3 regions of the Nakamurella panacisegetis genome follow, and region 3 is predicted to be linked to each of the others. Evidence: riboswitches for the same ligand, from Rfam matches in the RefSeq annotation. Region 3 holds a riboswitch; each other region holds the start of a gene.
What was found. Region 3 has a riboswitch for thiamine pyrophosphate ahead of thiM (hydroxyethylthiazole kinase). Riboswitches for the same ligand answer to the same signal wherever they lie in the genome.
Positions count from the first base shown of each region.

Region 1: another riboswitch for thiamine pyrophosphate. It lies ahead of BLS97_RS02970 (purine-cytosine permease family protein); the one in region 3 lies ahead of thiM (hydroxyethylthiazole kinase).
Region 2: another riboswitch for thiamine pyrophosphate. It lies ahead of thiC (phosphomethylpyrimidine synthase ThiC); the one in region 3 lies ahead of thiM (hydroxyethylthiazole kinase).

Region 1 covers NZ_LT629710.1:680,455-685,829, forward strand. Annotated here, with positions in the region: gene BLS97_RS02960 (LacI family DNA-binding transcriptional regulator) at 1-527, shown strand, start outside; gene BLS97_RS23680 (TenA family protein) at 573-1,292, shown strand; partial or broken gene BLS97_RS02970 (purine-cytosine permease family protein) at 1,529-2,623, opposite strand; TPP riboswitch at 2,620-2,753, opposite strand; gene BLS97_RS02975 (cation diffusion facilitator family transporter) at 2,859-3,992, opposite strand; gene BLS97_RS02980 (ArsR/SmtB family transcription factor) at 4,091-4,459, shown strand; gene BLS97_RS02985 (dienelactone hydrolase family protein) at 4,485-5,057, opposite strand; gene BLS97_RS02990 (polysaccharide deacetylase family protein) at 5,168-5,375, shown strand, end outside.
Region 2 covers NZ_LT629710.1:3,912,160-3,917,534, forward strand. Annotated here, with positions in the region: partial or broken gene BLS97_RS17650 (FAD-dependent oxidoreductase) at 1-277, shown strand, start outside; gene BLS97_RS24570 (FAD-dependent oxidoreductase) at 397-786, shown strand; gene thiS (sulfur carrier protein ThiS) at 777-977, shown strand; gene BLS97_RS17660 (thiazole synthase) at 979-1,788, shown strand; TPP riboswitch at 1,856-1,967, shown strand; gene thiC (phosphomethylpyrimidine synthase ThiC) at 1,983-3,587, shown strand; gene BLS97_RS17670 (Nramp family divalent metal transporter) at 3,851-5,245, shown strand.
Region 3 covers NZ_LT629710.1:2,357,309-2,362,683, reverse strand. Annotated here, with positions in the region: gene BLS97_RS10390 (alpha-hydroxy-acid oxidizing protein) at 1-1,035, opposite strand, end outside; gene thiD (bifunctional hydroxymethylpyrimidine kinase/phosphomethylpyrimidine kinase) at 1,140-1,994, opposite strand; gene thiE (thiamine phosphate synthase) at 1,991-2,632, opposite strand; gene thiM (hydroxyethylthiazole kinase) at 2,629-3,435, opposite strand; TPP riboswitch at 3,430-3,527, opposite strand; gene BLS97_RS10370 (LLM class flavin-dependent oxidoreductase) at 3,593-4,465, shown strand; gene BLS97_RS10365 (cupin domain-containing protein) at 4,455-4,904, opposite strand; gene BLS97_RS10360 (transglutaminase-like domain-containing protein) at 4,901-5,375, opposite strand, start outside.

The DNA of each region.
Region 1 (5,375 bases), 1.7 Mb from region 3:
CCGACGACAAGGGAATGTCGCTGGCCGTCGGACATCTCGTCGCGGCCGGCCATTCCCGGATCGCGCATGTCGACGGCGCCTCGGCGCCGGGTTCGGCCGAGCGACGCCGGAGTTTCGCCGGCGCCATGGGCCGTCACGCCCTCGCCGATCAGGCCCGGGTGGTGCCGGGCGGTCCGACCGAGGAGTACGGCGCGGCCGCCACCAGAACCCTGCTGGCCCAGGGCATTGCGCCGACCGCGGTGGTGGCCTACAACGACCGCTGCGCCCTTGGCGTCCTGGACACGCTGCACCGCAACGGGCGGCAGGTCCCGCAGGACGTCTCGGTGATCGGCTGGGACGACAGTCGGCTGGCCGCTCTGTCCTACGTCGACCTGACGACGGTCGGCCAGAATCCGGGCCGGCTGGCCCGATTGGCGGTCGCTCGCATCGCCGGCCGGCTCGACGGCACCCGCATCGGCCCCCGGGAGCAGGTCATCCCGCCTGAACTGGTACTTCGCAGCAGCACCGGGCCACCTCCCCGGACCTGACCAGCCACTGATCGTTCGAACCCATCCCGAGGAGACAGGAACACCATGGACCGCTTCACCGACACCGCCTGGGCCGACACCGCGACGATCCGGCGGGCCATCGACGAGCATCCGTTCCTGCTGGGTCTGCGGGACGGAACCCTGGCCGAGGCAACGTTCCTCGGCTACCTGGCACAGGACGCGCACTACCTTCTGGGGTACGCCCGCGCCCTGGCCATGTGCGCGGCACAAGCCTCGCACCCCGACGATCTGTCGTTCTGGGCCCGCTCCGCCCACGACGCCATCGAGGTGGAACGCACGCTGCACGCCGGCCGGGTGCTCGACCTCGACGCGGCGCCGCCGTCACCGGCCGGGACGGCCTACGTCACCTTCCTGCTCGGCGCGGCGGCGCGCGGGAGCTACCCGGTACTGGCCGCCGCGCTGTTGCCGTGCTTCTGGATCTACCAGGACACGGGTCAGCGGCTGATGGACGGTCTGGACCTGTCCGGACATCCGTACGCAGACTGGATCCAGACGTACGGCGATCCGGATTTCGCAGCCGCGACCGCACGGGCCAAGGACATCGTCGACCGGTGCGCGTCCAATTCGTCGGCCTCGGTGGTGGCGGACATGCACGCCGCGTTCGCCACCGCCGCCCGTTACGAGTGGATGTTCTGGGACGCCGCCTGGCGCGGCGAGACCTGGCCCGCCTTCGGCGATGCGAAGGGCAGGGCCACCAGCACGGCGACCACGAACGAGGCGATCGAGGCCGACAGCCACGGGTGACCGATGAGGTGCAGGTCGGTCCCCATCCGGGTCCAGAACGAGGACCACCCGGCGATCCCGCCCGGGTTGATCAACTGGTAGACCACGAATCCGATGATCCAGGCGGCGATCATCCCAGGCCGGACGGGCGCCGCATCCGACACGTCCCAGACGGCGACGAGGGCCGTGGGTTCGGCGCTCGACGAACCGTCGACCACCGGCGCGGGCGGGGCAACCGCGACGCGTGAGCGGGCCCAGCCGGCGACCAGAGCACCGGACAGCGGGATGAAGACGGCCCCGATCAGGTAGAGGAAGTTCTCGTACTGGGACACGTCGACGGTGAGCGCGAGCACCGTCGTACCCGCCCCGATCAGCACGGTCAGGATCCGCCGATCCCAACGCGGGGCCATGTTCTGGATCGAGACAGCGGTGGAGTAGACGTTCGCGAACGACTGATCGGTCTCCCGCAGCACCAGGATCGCGAAGGCCACCGTGCCCAACGGGAGGGTCAGGAACAGATCGGGGATCTGATCTCCGTTGCTCGAGCCGAGCTGGGTCAGAGCCACCACGCCGATCAACAGACAGGCGACCTGGGTCACCCCGTATCCGAGGAAGCCGCCGGCGAAAGCCGAACGGGCGCTGCGGGAATGACGCGAGTAGTCGGCCCCGAGCGGGACCCAGGAGATGGTCAGGGCGATGACCGCGTCGACCGCGAGCCAGAATCCGCCCCAGGAACCGGTGATCGCGCCGGTCGGACGGCGCAGCAGGCCGACAGCAAGAACGATCATCGACAGCACGACCAGGACGGAGACGTACTTGCGCAGTACCCGGATGGCGCCGAGCGGCCGGAGGGTGAGCCCGGTGGTGACGGCGCCGGCGACGACGACACAGAGCCAGGACGGCAGGTGACCGCGGGAAAGGGCCTGCAGTCCACTGGAAATGACGAACAACTCGAACACAGCCCAGCCCAGGCACTGTGCGATGTTCAGCACGGTCGGGACGAACGAGGCCTTGGCCCCGAGCAGTCCGCGGAGAAGCACCATGGCCGGCGCCCCGGTCCGGGCTCCGAGCACCAGCGTCGCCCCGAGGATCAACCCGCCGAGTACCGATCCGGTGACGATGGCGACGATCGCCGCTGTGAGCCCGAGCGGCGACGCGCCGGACGGCTGCAGGACGGCGACCGCCCCGGCGAAACCGAGGAGGCTGACCCCGAGGTTGCCCCACAGCCCCAGCTGGTCGAGCAGGCCCAGGGTGCGGGGGGCGGCCTCGGTGAGGGTGTGCGGCGCCTCGTCTGGAGGGGCCACCGACGATGCAGCCGATGGTCGGGACGATCTGGATACAGATGTGGACATGACAGCCAACCTCTCCCTGCGCCGGTACTAGCCGGATCAGGTTCAAGCGGTCGGTGGCCTGGGCGGATTCGATGTTTCCGCCGCTCGTCCACCCTCTCAGCCCGATCTGCGGGCTCCCGCGGGATGCGATCAGTGTAGGGGGATCGGTGCCCGTCCGCGGCACCGTCCCGGTCCGGCACCGTCCCGGTGAACCGGTGGCCCCACCGAGAAGCCGGGCCGCGTCACCGGCGGTGGCTCACCCGTGCGGCTGCGGATCGGCCTCGACCCGGGCCGGGCTGACCTGGATGGTGGCGGCGGCCAGGCGACGCACCCCGGCCAGCAGGTGGGCCTCGGCGTGATCGGCGATCTGGTGCGCCTCCTGCACGGTGAGCGCCGGATCGACGGTGATCTCGGCCTCGGCCCGCAGGGTGTGCCCGATCCAGCGCAACCTGAGCTCGCGGATCTGTCGCACCCCGTCGACCGTGCCGATCGCCGCGGCGGCCAGGTCCACCACACCGGGATCGACCGCGTCCATGAGACGGGCCCCGACCTGACGGATCGCCGACCGGAGCACTCCGAGGATGGCGACCATGATCAGCAGTCCGACCACCGGGTCGGCCCAACGCCAGCCGAGGGCGACGCCGCCGGCGCCGAGCAGGACGGCCAGACTGGTGAATCCGTCGGTGCGGGCGTGCAGGCCGTCGGCGACCAGTGCGGCCGATCCGATCTGGCGCCCGACCCGGATCCGGTAGCGGGCCACGATCTCGTTGCCCAGGAAGCCGATCAGTCCGGCCCCGGCCACCGCCCAGAGGTGCGACACCGGCTGCGGATGGATGAGCCGGGCGATGGCCTCGTATCCGGCCAGAACGCTGGACAGCAGCATCATGGCGATGACGAACAGCCCGCCGATGTCCTCGGCGCGGCCGTAACCGTAGGTGTGGCGCTTGTTCGGCGGTCGACGGACCAACGTGAACGCGATCAGCAGGGGCACTGCGGTCAGTGCGTCGGCGACGTTGTGCAGCGTGTCGCCCAACAGGGCGATGGAGCCGGACAGCAGCACCACCACGCCCTGGATGGCGGCCGTGAGACCCAGCCCGATGAGGCTGATCACAAGGGCCCGTCGGCCCGCACTGTCGGCCTCCAGCGCGTCGTCGATGGCGTCGACCGTGTCGTGGGAATGCCCGCCGACCAGTTCCGACAGCCAATGCCTGATCGATGACCACGGGGAACTCACGTCGTGTGAGTGGCCGTGCTCGTGCGAGTGGCCGTGTTCGTGCTCGTCGTGATTGGCGTGGCTGTGCCCGTGCTCATCGTGGTCGTGGTCGTGCTCGTGCTCGGCTGCCGCGGGTAGGTCGAGGTCGGAATGCTCGCGGACAACAAGGTGACTCATCAGGTGACTCGTTTCGCCGGGCCGGTTGGGTTCGCCGTCATACTATCGTCATCTTCGCATCCGTGAAGGTATGAAGGTGGTCGGCTAGGGTGAGATGTATGACCGTCCCCGCGACCACGGATGCCGTTGCCGCGGTCGGCGGTCCCCACCCGGAGAATCCGTCACCGGCCCAGGTGGACGCAGCCGTGGTTTCGTTCGCGATGCTGGCCGATCCGACCCGGGTGCGCATGTTGTGGGCCATGTCCTCCCGCGAGATGGACGTGGCCAGCCTGGCCGCCGCAGCCGGCTGCCGGCCGACCGTGGCCAGCCAGCATCTGTCGAAGCTCCGGTTGGCCGGTCTGGTCGAAGGCACCCGCGAGGGGCGCCGGATCGTCTATCGGCTGCGCGGCGGGCACGTCCGCAATCTGTTGCGGGAAGCGATGTTCCAGGCCGACCACCAGATCACCGGCGAGCCCGTCCACGACTGAGCGCGGCCGCGGGACCGCGCGTCGTTCACACCTCGCGCAGGAACCGCACCGTGCGGTCGAGCAGCAGTTCAGTGGCGTCGGGGTCGTAGTCGGGCAGTGATCGGCCGACGAACAGGTGGCGATCACCCGGGTAGAGGAACAATTCAGCATCCGGCGCCGAGCTGACGAGCTCGCGGGCCGCCTCCAGATCGCCCTCGCCGGTGAAGATGGGGTCGGCCGCCATGCCGTGGATCCGCACCGGCACCTCCGGCGGCCAGCCCCCGAATTCACCCGCCGGCAGACAGGAGCCCATGAAGACCGCCCCCCGGGCACCGGGCCGGGTCTGGGCCAGGTTCTGCGCGGGCATCACGCCCAAGGAGAACCCGATGTACACCAGGGCTTCCGGCAGCTCGGCGGCGGCCCGCACCCCGAGCTTCATCAACTCCTCGAACCCGACGCCACCGGCGTAGGCCAGCCCGTCGTCGAGCACATCGAAGGTGTGCCCGTCGTACAGATCGGGGGTGTGGACGGTGTTCCCGGCGGCGCGGAGCACGTCCGCAAGGGCCACCACGCCGGGAGTCAGCCCCTGGGCGTGATGGAACAGCAGCACTTCGGCCATGACGTGCCTCTCCGAAGACGGCGGACGGATCGAGGTCGGAGAAATCCTAGGCGGGGCCGGGCGATCGTGCTCGATTGGGTCAGATCGGGATCCGGCCGGATACTTCCCTCATGCACAGTGGAATATCGCGACGGGCCCTGATCGGGGTGGGCCTGGCGTTCACCGCGGCGGTCGCGGCCGCGTGCACCTCGGCCATCCGGTCCGGTCCCCCGGCCCCCTCGCCGGACGTCGCCGCGACCGGCCCCGGGTCGGCCTCCGCGGCGTTATCGGTCCCCCGGGTGAACTCATCGCCCGCCCGGCCACGGGCGACCACGACCC
Region 2 (5,375 bases), 1.6 Mb from region 3:
CGGAAGCGCGACCAGGAAACTGGAGCCATTCCTGGCCGCGGGTGTCAACGGCGGTGTGCTGGCCGGCGGCGACCTGTCGGTCGACAACCGGCGGTACCTGCGTTCGCTGCAGCGAGCCACCGCGGCCCGGGGTGTGCGAATGGTGACCGGCACCGTCAGCCGGCTCGACCGGACCGGTGGTCGGGTCAGCGGCGTCACCACCGACTCCGGGGAACAGCTGCCGGCCGCGACGGTGGTGCTCTGCGCCGGCGCGCAGTCCGGTCGGTTGTCCGGGTATCCGATCCATCCGGTCAAAGGCCAGATTCTTCGGTTGCAGATCCCCCCGAGGTTGCTGGCCGCAGGTCCGGTGCTCACACACACCCTCCGCGCGTTGGTCAGGGCCAGGAGGTCTATCTGGTGCCCAGGGCAGGGGGCGAGGTGGTGCTCGGCGCCACCCAGGAGCAGCAGGGTTTCGACACCGTGGTCACCGCCGGCGGTGTGTTCGAGTTGCTGCGCAACGCATACGAGCTCCTGCCGATCTCCTCGGAATTCGAGATGGCGGAGATGCGGGCCGGTCTGCGGCCCGGCACGCCCGACAACGGGCCGCTGCTCGGGGAGACCGAACCGGGCCTGATTCTGGCCACCGGCCATCACCGCAATGGGATCCTGCTGTCAGCATCCACCGCGGTCGCAGTGACGGCCCTGCTCGCCGGCGGCCCGTTAGCACCACAATGGGAGCCCTTCCAACCGGATCGGTTTCCCAAGACCGACAAACCGACGAACGAGGGAGATCAGCGATGCAGGTAATGCTCAACGGGGTACCCGCCGACCTGGCCGACGGCCTGACCATGGCCGACGTGGTGCACACGATCAGCACCAAGACGTCCGGGATCACCGTTGCCCACAACGGCGAGGTCGTACCCCGGGGCGAATGGCCCGCGGTGGATCTTCGCGATGGCGACCGACTCGATGTGCTGACCGCAGTGCAGGGCGGCTGAGATGAGAGACCTCGATGTCCTGACGGAGTCGACCGAGCCGGATCCGTTCGTCATTGCCGACCTGACGTTCTCCTCGCGGTTGATCGTCGGCACCGGCGGCGCCCCGAGTCTGGCCGGCCTCGGCGAAATCCTCCGCGAATCCCGCACCGACCTGACGACGGTGGCGATGAGGCGGATCGGACCCGATGCGACCGGATCGGTGTTGGACGTCCTTCGCGAAGTCGGTGTGCGGGTGCTGCCCAACACGGCCGGATGCCGCACCGCCGCCGAAGCGGTGCTGACGGCCCGACTCGCCCGCGAGGCATTGGAAACCCAATGGATCAAGGTGGAGGTCGTCGCGGACGAACACACCCTGCTGCCGGACGGACTGGAGTTGTTGGCCGCGTGCGAACAGTTGGTCGATGACGGGTTTGTGGTCCTGCCCTACACCAACGACGACCCGATCCTGGCCCGGCGGTTGGAGCAGGTGGGTTGCGCGGCGGTGATGCCCGGCGGATCCCCGATCGGCTCCGGGCTCGGTATCGCCAACCCCCACAACATCGCCCAGATCGTTGCCGGCGCTGGGGTTCCGATCATCCTGGACGCCGGTATCGGCTCGGCTGCTGATGTGGTCCAGGCGATGGAACTGGGCTGCGATGCCGTGCTGGTCGCCTCGGCCGTCACCCGGGCCGCGCAACCGATCCGGATGGCAAGGGCCATGCGGCTGGCGGCCTGCGCCGGCCGGGATTCCTATCTCGCGGGCCGTATCCCGCGCCGCTGGTCGGCCGAGGCATCCTCGTCGTACGAGGGCATGCTGGAAGGAATGCTGTAGCACCGCAGATCAAACGAATATCGGGGCCGCCGGATGCACGATCCCGGTAGCTCTGGCATAGTGAGCACCAATGACCCGCGGGAGCCCGGTAAGTCCGGGCTGAGAGGGAGGCACTCCAGCCTCCGACCGCCGAACCTGATCCGGATAATGCCGGCGCAGGAAGGGAAGATCCGATGGCGTCTGCAACCCATTCGATGAGAAGCAAGGTTTATCAACAGGGTTCACGCCCGGACCTGAGGGTGCCGTTCACCCGGGTGGAACTGTCGGGCGGCGAACCGCCGGTCCTGCTGTACGACACCTCCGGACCTGGCGGTGACCTTACGATGGGTCTGCCGGAACTGCGCCTGGGCTGGATCACCGAACGCGGCGACGTCGACACCGCCCCGGCGGTGGGGCCCGCCAACGAGGGACGGATGGTCCGGCGGGCGCGGGCCGGCCGGCGCGTGACGCAATTGCACTATGCCCGCAGCGGCATCATCACGCCCGAGATGGAGTTCGCCGCGATCCGCGAGCAGATGGACCCGGAGGCGGTGCGCGCCGAGATCGCTGCCGGCCGCGCGATTCTGCCCAACAACATCAATCATCCGGAATCCGAGCCGATGCTGATCGGCGAGAAGTTCCTGGTAAAGGTCAATGCCAACATCGGTACCTCAGCGGTGTCCTCCGGCATCGCCGAAGAGGTCGACAAGATGAGCTGGGCGTGCACGTGGGGCGCCGACACCGTGATGGACCTGTCCACCGGCAAGCACATCCACCGCATCCGCGAGGCGATCGTGCGGAACTCCCCGGTCCCGATCGGGACCGTTCCGCTCTACCAGGCGCTTGAGAAGGTCAACGGCGACCCGCAATTGCTGACGTGGGAGATCTACCGAGACACCGTGATCGAGCAGGCCGAACAGGGCGTGGACTACATGACAGTCCACGCCGCGGTACTGCTGGCACACGTTCCGCTCGCCGTCGACCGGGTCACCGGGATCGTCTCGCGCGGCGGATCGATCATGGCTGCGTGGGCACTGGCCCGGCACGAGGAAAATTTCCTCTACACCCGCTTCCGGGATCTCTGTGAAATCTTCGCCCAATTCGACATCGCGTTCTCCCTCGGCGACGGTCTACGGCCCGGCAGCATCGCCGACGCCAACGACGAAGCGCAGTTCGCCGAACTGAGGACCCAGGGTGAATTGACCACGATCGCGTGGGAATACGACGTGCAGGTGATGAACGAGGGCCCGGGCCACGTCCCCTTGCACAAGATCAAGGAGAACGTCGACAAACAAAAACTGTGGTGCTCGGACGCGCCTTTTTACACCCTCGGGCCGCTGACGACCGACATCGCCCCGGCTTACGACCACATCACCTCGGCCATCGGCGCCGCGGTGATCGCCATGCACGGCACCGCGATGCTCTGCTACGTCACTCCCAAGGAACACCTCGGACTGCCGAACCGCGAGGACGTCAAAGCCGGGATGATCGCCTACAAGATCGCCGCCCACGCCGGTGATCTCGCCAAGAATCACCCCGGCGCGCAGGTCTGGGACGACGCGCTGTCCAAGGCCCGGTTCGAATTCCGCTGGGAGGACCAGTTCAACCTGGCCATCGACCCGGACCAGGCCCGCTCCTACCACGACGAGACCCTCCCCGCCATCGGCGCCAGGACTGCACACTTCTGCTCCATGTGCGGACCGAAATTCTGCTCCATGAAGATTTCCCACGAACTCAAGGATCTCGCCGCCCAGGGAATGGCCATGAAGTCGGCCGAATTCAAGGAGGCCGGCGCAAAGCTCTATCTCCCACTGGCCTAGCCGACCACTATCATCATGCGCCGCCACATTGAACAGCAACGCTCGAAGGGCTCGATTCCGGGGGCCTGCGGCTGGTCCACCCCCTCATCAGTCGTCACAGCGTCAATGGTGTCAGCGATGATCTGCTACCTCTCGGTCGCACCAGATCCACCATTTAAAATTGACAGTCCGTCGCCGGCATCTGAGGCCTGTCTACGGTGTACGGTTCCGCGATGTGGTCCAGAACCCCGAGAAACCTTCGGAGTCGCAGGAAAGGAGACGCTGTGCCTGACGCTGCCGACTCCTCTGCAGAGTTGGTGCCTGCGGCCGCTGGGAAGGGTGACGCCGAAGGTTCGCAACTGCGGAGTGAGGTCGATCTGACCCAGGGTCCGCACCGGACCGGTTGGCGGTATTACCTGCGCGCCATTGGTCCCGGCCTGGTGACCGGGGCGAGCGATGACGACCCCTCCGGCGTGGCCACCTACAGCCAGGCCGGCGCGGCCCAGGGTTACGGCATGCTGTGGGTCAGTCTTGTTACCTTTCCGCTGATGGCGGCCGTGCAGGAGATCTGCGATCGTACGGCGCTGGCCACCGGCAAGAGCCTGGGCGAGCTGGTCGTCATTCGATGGCGAAGTCGACCGGCGCGGATCTTCTTCGGGGCCTTGCTGATCGGCCTGCTCGCCGCAAACGCACTGAACATCGCCGCCGACCTGGTCGCGGTCGGATCCGGAATGACCTTGCTGCATGCCGGTCCCACCTGGCTCTGGGCCCTTGTGGCCGGCGTCGCGACCACGGCCCTGGTGATGTTCGGTTCGTTCGCCCGGATCGCCCTGGTGTTCAAGGTGCTCTGCGCCGCGCTACTGGTCTATTTCGTCGTCGCCATCTTGGTGCATCCACCGGCCGGGCAAGTGCTGCGGGGCACCTTTGTCCCCCAGATGCAGCTCAATCCCACCTACCTCACGTTGCTGGTGGCCGTGCTGGGTACCACCATCAGCCCCTACCTTTTCTTCTGGCAATCGGCGCACCGCCTCGAGGACATGCGAGACGAGCCAGAGCAGGGACGACGCGCGGTTCCGCTGGCCGAACGTGACAGCAGCAAATCACGGCGCAAGCTTCGCGCATCCAGGCTGGATGTCATCGCCGGGATGGCGTTCAACAACCTGGTCATGTTCGCCATCATCGTGTCGACCTCGGCCACGCTGCACGCCCACGGCACCACGAACCTGAACAGCGCGGCCGACGCAGCGAAGGCGCTGGAACCTTTGGCCGGCCGCTGGGCCGGAGCCCTGTTCGCGTTGGGATTCATCGGCTCGGGAATGCTCGCTATTCCAGTCCTGGCCGGCGCCGGGGCCGCTGGTATGGCAGGACTGTTGGGCCGGCGGTTCGGTTTCTCTCGTTCGGTCCGCCAGGCCCCCGTGTTCTACGGCCTCGTCGCCGTCGGAACTCTGGGGGGCACCGCTCTCACCCTGGCCCACGTCGACCCCGTTCAGCTCCTGGTCATCAGCGCCTACATCAACGGTGTCGCCGCCGCGCCCTTCCTTCTCCTGGTGATGCTCATCTCGAGCAGCAGGACAATCATGGGCCCCCACCGCAACGGACGGATCGCAACAACGCTGGGATGGGCCACCATGGTCCCCATGACCACCGCCGCAATCACCAGCTTCATCGTCGGCGGCTGACCCCGGCCGGCCCGGCCGGGCGCGGCCGCAATTTTCGCTCGTCGTATGGGGCCCCGCTCATGGCGACCGCTGAGCCGCACTGGCTGACTCCGCGTGGCCTACGAGCCCGCCGCAGCGCAGGCCCTCGTGC
Region 3 (5,375 bases):
GATCCGACCGTCGACCGCGTCGACCACCCCGGGCAGGGCGTCCAGGGAACCGCGCGCCCCGTCGACCTGGCGGCCGCCGTGGGTCGAGACGACCAGCCCGTCGATCCCCTCGTCGACCGCGCGCCGGGCGTCATCCGGGTGCAGGATCCCCTTCAGCACCACCGGGAGTGCGGTCATCGTGCGCAGCAGATGCAGGTCGTCCCAGGTCAGCGACGGCCGGGAGTAGACGTCCAGGAAGGTCTGGACGAAGGCCATGGGCACCGGCGACCGGAGATTGTCCAGCAGCCGGCCCGGGTGCCGGCGGGCGATCCGGATCAGCGCCGACAACGCGGCCGGCAGCTCCGCGACCGACGGGCGGATGCGGGTGCCCGGCGCTCGCGCGGCCACCAGTTCGGCGAACACCGGATCGCTGGTGTACTGGGCGATCCCCTCGCCGGTCGCGAACGGGAGCGACCCCAGATCCAGATCACGCGGCCGCCAGCCGAGCATCGTGGTGTCCAGGGTGACGACGATGGCCTCCGCGCCGGCCGCCTCGGCCCGTCCGACCAGACTGGCGACCAGGTCGTCGGAGGTGCTCCAGTAGAGCTGGAACCAACGAGGCGAATCCCCCATCGCGGCCGCGCACTCCTCCATCGGGACGGACGCCTGGTTGGAGAAGATGTACGGCAGGCCAAGGGCCGCCGCCGCTCTCGCGACGGCGAGGTCCGCGTCGCGGTGCACCAGGCCGAGCGCGCCGATCGGCGCCAGCAGCATCGGCGCGGGCAGCCGGCGGCCGAACAGCTCGACCGACAAGTCCCGGGACGAGACGTCCCGCAACACCCTCGGCGACAACTGACGGCGCGCGAAGGCAGCCCGGTCGGCGGCCATCGTCAGCTCGAGTCCGGCGCCCCCGGTCACGTAGGCGAAGGCCTTGGCCGACAGTCGAGATCGAGCGGCCGCCTCCAGGGCGGTCCAGCCGGTGGGCACCTCCGGTCGCCGACCGAGCACCCCGGCGGCGTAGATCGAACCCTGCCGTGCCCGTCCGGAGATCGTCATGCCGACCACTCTTGCACCCCGGCCGACCGTCACACCCACGTCCGAGGGGTTACACCCCCGGTCGACCGGCGGCCCGTGGCCGTCGCGAGTTCACCGTCGCGAGTTCACCGTCGCGGCCACATGGCCGAGAAGTGATGTACCGGGCCGTGTCCGCTGTAGGGCGAGTAGTCGGTGCCGGTGCCGCCGATCATGAGCTCGTCGGCGTGGCGCAAGGCCGTGGTCAGGTAGGCCTTCGCCTCCTGCACGGCGGTGAACCAGTCATCAGCGCCGGGGCGGAGTACGGCGACGGCCGAGGACAACGTGCAACCGGTGCCATGTGTATTGGCGGTGTCGATCCGCTCCGCGGTCAACTCCTGCACCCGGCCGTCGCTGTCGACCAGGTAGTCCGTCGCCTCCGGGCCGACCAGGTGGCCACCCTTCAGCAGCACCCGCCGCGCGCCGATCGCCCGCAGCGCAAGGCTCTGCGCCCTGGTCTCGTCCGCATCCGCGGCACGCTGGGTACCCAGCAGCGCGGCCGCCTCGTCCAGGTTCGGCGTGATCAGGTCGGCCAGTGGCAACAACTCCGACCGCATGACGTCCTCGGCGTCGGGTGCCAACAGCCGATCCCCCGACGTCGCCACCATCACCGGATCCAGGACCACGACGGGCGGCGCGTACCGCCGCAGCGCATCGGCCACCGCCCGGGCGATCTCCGCGTTCGCGATCATGCCGACCTTCACGGCGTCGATGCCGACGTCGGCGAACAACGCGTCGAGCTGCTCGGCGACGAACCCGGCCGGGATCGGGAAGACGCCGGACACGCCGCGGGTGCTCTGCGCGGTCAGGGCCGTGATGACGGCGCAGCCGTAGCCACCGAGCGCACTGAAGGTCTTCAGATCGGCCTGGATCCCGGCGCCGCCGCTGGGATCGGAACCGGCGATGCTCAGCACCACCGGCGGGTGGCCGGGCGGCCGGGTCACGGCGCGTCCCATCCTCGGCGCAGCGTCGCAGCCGCGGCCGCCGGGTCGGCCTGACCGCAGATCGCCGAGATGACCGCCAGACCAACCGCTCCCGCGCGACGCAGCTCGGGGATGTCCGCCGCCTTGACGCCACCGATGGCCACGCAGGGCACCGAACCGGCCGCACACATCGCGGCCAGGGCGTCGAACCCGATCGCGGGTGCGGCGTCGGTCTTGGACGGCGTGTCCCGGATCGGGCCGACCCCGAGCAGATCGACGGTGCCGTCCGGCAGCATCAGTGCGTCCCGCAGTTCCGCCTCGGTCGACACCGAGAGGCCGAGGTGGGCGGCCGGTCCGATCAGCCGCCGAGCGGCGAGAGGATGCAGATCGCGCTGACCGACGTGCACGCCGTGGGCCCCGACCGCGAGGGCGACGTCGACCCGGTCGTTCACGATCACCGGAATGCCGGTCTCCCGGAGCGCGTCCAGCACCGCCGTCGCGAGCGCGGCCAGATCACGGGTGCTGGCCAGCGGATCGCGGATCTGAACCGCACTGACTCCCCCGGTCACCGCCCGCCGCACCGTGTCGACCACCCCGGCCGGCCCGCCGCAGAGCACGGTGTCGGTCACCAGGTAGACCGACGCGTCGATCCTGCTCAAGAAACGCTCACCGCGCCTCCCTGCGCAATCTCGTTGCCCGACAGCTCGTCCAGCGCATCGAGGAAGGCCACGGCGAACATGCCGATCCCCTCGCTCTGCTTCGCCGCCCGGTCGCCGGCCACACACACCCAGGCGGTGGCGGCGGCCGCCGCGAGCAACCGATCCGGGGTGACGGCGGCGCAGGCGCCCATCAGCGCCCCGAGGAAGCACCCCACTCCGGTGACCCGGGTGAGCTGGTCGTTGCCCGACGCCACTCGTACCGTCCGGGTGCCGTCGGTGATCAGGTCGACCGCGCCGCTCATCGCGACCACGGTGGCGAAGTCCCCGGCCACCTGCGCCGCGACCTCGGCCACCTCGTCGGGGGTCGCCGTGGAATCGACTCCCCGTCCTCCCGTGCCACCGGACAACGCGCCGATCTCGGAAGCGTTACCCCGGATGACGGCCGGCCCGAGGGCGGCGAATTCGTGGGCCAGACCGGTGCGGAGGGGCAGCGCCCCGATGGCCACCGGATCCAGGATCCACGGCACCCCGGCCCCGATAGCCCCGGCGATACCGGCCCGCATACCCGCCGCCTGGGCCGTGGTCACGGTGCCGAGGTTGATCAACAGGGCGCCGGCCACCGACGCCAGCAGACCCGCCTCCTCCGGCGCGTCGACCATGGCCGGCGCGGCACCGGCGGCCAACAGACCGTTGGCGGTGAAGTTCGCGACCACGGTGTTGGTGATGCACTGCACCAACGGCGAGGCCGCTCGCACACGGTCGATCACGGCGGCGATGTCGGCCGTCGTCAGAGCTGATTCCAGAGTCACTGGCGTTCCCTTCGCAAGCACTACCTTGGCAGGTTCCACGGGTGCATCTCAGCCGGTTCTCGCCTCCGGCGCCCCGCGCCGTCCACCACCGTAGCCGGTTCCGGTGCGTGCCTGGGTACGCACCGTCCCGGCGGGCGTAGGTTCTGTGGCCATGACCATCACCCCACCCCGACGGCTCGGCGTCATGTTCGACCGGGCCCGCCCGCCCGAGCAGCTCGCCGGCTTCGCCCGAGACCTGGAGCAGGCCGGCTTCGACGAGATCTGGGTGGTCGAGGACCTGGGCTGGGGTGGGGCGATGTCGTCCGCGGCCACCGCGCTGGCCGCTACCGGATCCATCACCGTCGGCATCGGGATCGTCCCCGCGCCGCTGCGGAACGTCGCGGTGCTCGCGATGGAACTGGCCACGCTGGAGCGGCTGCATCCCGGGCGGCTGCTGGCCGGGATCGGCCACGGCGTGACGCCATGGATGCGGCAGGTCGGTGCGGCCGTCGAGTCACCGCTGACGCTGCTGGAGGAGACCTTCCGGGCCACCCGCGCGCTGCTGCGCGGCGAATTCGTCGATGCCCACGGCCGCTACGTGACGGTGGACGGGGTCCGGCTGGTCCACCCGCCGGCCGCGGTGCCGCCACTGCTGGCCGGTGTCATGAAGCCGCGGTCGCTGGCCCTGGCCGGCCGGGTCGCCGACGGCACAATCCTCGCCGAAGGCACCGGGCCGAGCGTCATAGCCGCTGCGCGGCAACACATCTCAGCCGCCAGTGAGCATTCGCTGACCGTTCTCACGCACGTGTGCATCGAATCCGACGAGCAGGCACTGGCTGCGGCCACCGCCGACGTCCGGGCCGAGTTCGCCGAGGTTCAGGGCGTCGCTCCGGCGCAGGTCTACCTGGCTGATGGGCCGGCATCTGTTGCTGCGCAGAAGGTTTCCGCGCTCTGGGACGCCGGCGCGGACAGTGTGGTGCTGCGCCCGATCGGCGATCGGCCGCTGGCGACGGTGCTCGCCCTGCGGGCGGCCCTCACCGGCTGAGCTCGTCGATCCGGGTCGCCCACCCGGGGAACATCGCCGTCAACTCCGGCTGGTCGCCCAACTCGAAATCGGACCACTCGAAAGCGGGCACCACCACGGTCGACACCAAAGACCAGGCCCCGTCGGGCGAGGCGCCCTGCCAGGTGCCCGCCGGAATCAGTACCTGCGGCTGCTGCCCGGCGGCGAGATCGCTGCCCAGCACCACCTCACGGCCGTCACCGTCCAGGACGAGCATCCGCAGAGGCGCGCCGGCGTGGTGGAAGAACAGCTCGTCGCTGGTCCGCATGCGGTGCAGCGCCGAGAAATCGTCCCCGGACACCAGGTAGTAGATGGCCGTCGCTGCGCTCGCCCCGGTCGCCGTGTACACCCGGCGGAAGTAGCCACCCTCGGGATCCAGTCGCTCCAGGCCGAGGCGGGCGATGATCTCCTCGGCCGTCACCCGTGCACCGCCGTCAGTTCCTGGGCGATCACCGTCATGTTCTCCAGCAGCGGGCCGCCGAACGTCGTCGCCATGGCCACGTCCGAGGCGTCCCGGCCCCGGCCGATCAGGATGCGGCCCTTGCGACGCTGGTTGTTCCGCGGATCGAAAGTCCACCATCGTCCGCCCAACCAGACTTCCATCCAGGCCGCGAAGTCGTTCGGCGAACCGTCATCGGGTACGTCCATGAACGGCAGGTACCCGAACACGTACCGGGCCGGGATGTTCAGTGCCCGGCAGAAGGAAATGGCCAGGTGAGTGAAATCGCGGCAGACCCCGAATCCCGACGCATTGACGTCGGCCGCGGTCGAGGTGGGATGGCTGCTCCCGTACGCGAACTGCAGATGACGATGAACGTGGTCGCAGATCGCCTGCACCCGTTGATATCCCGGTGGCGTGTCGGCGAAACGCCACCAGGCTTCGTTGCCCAGC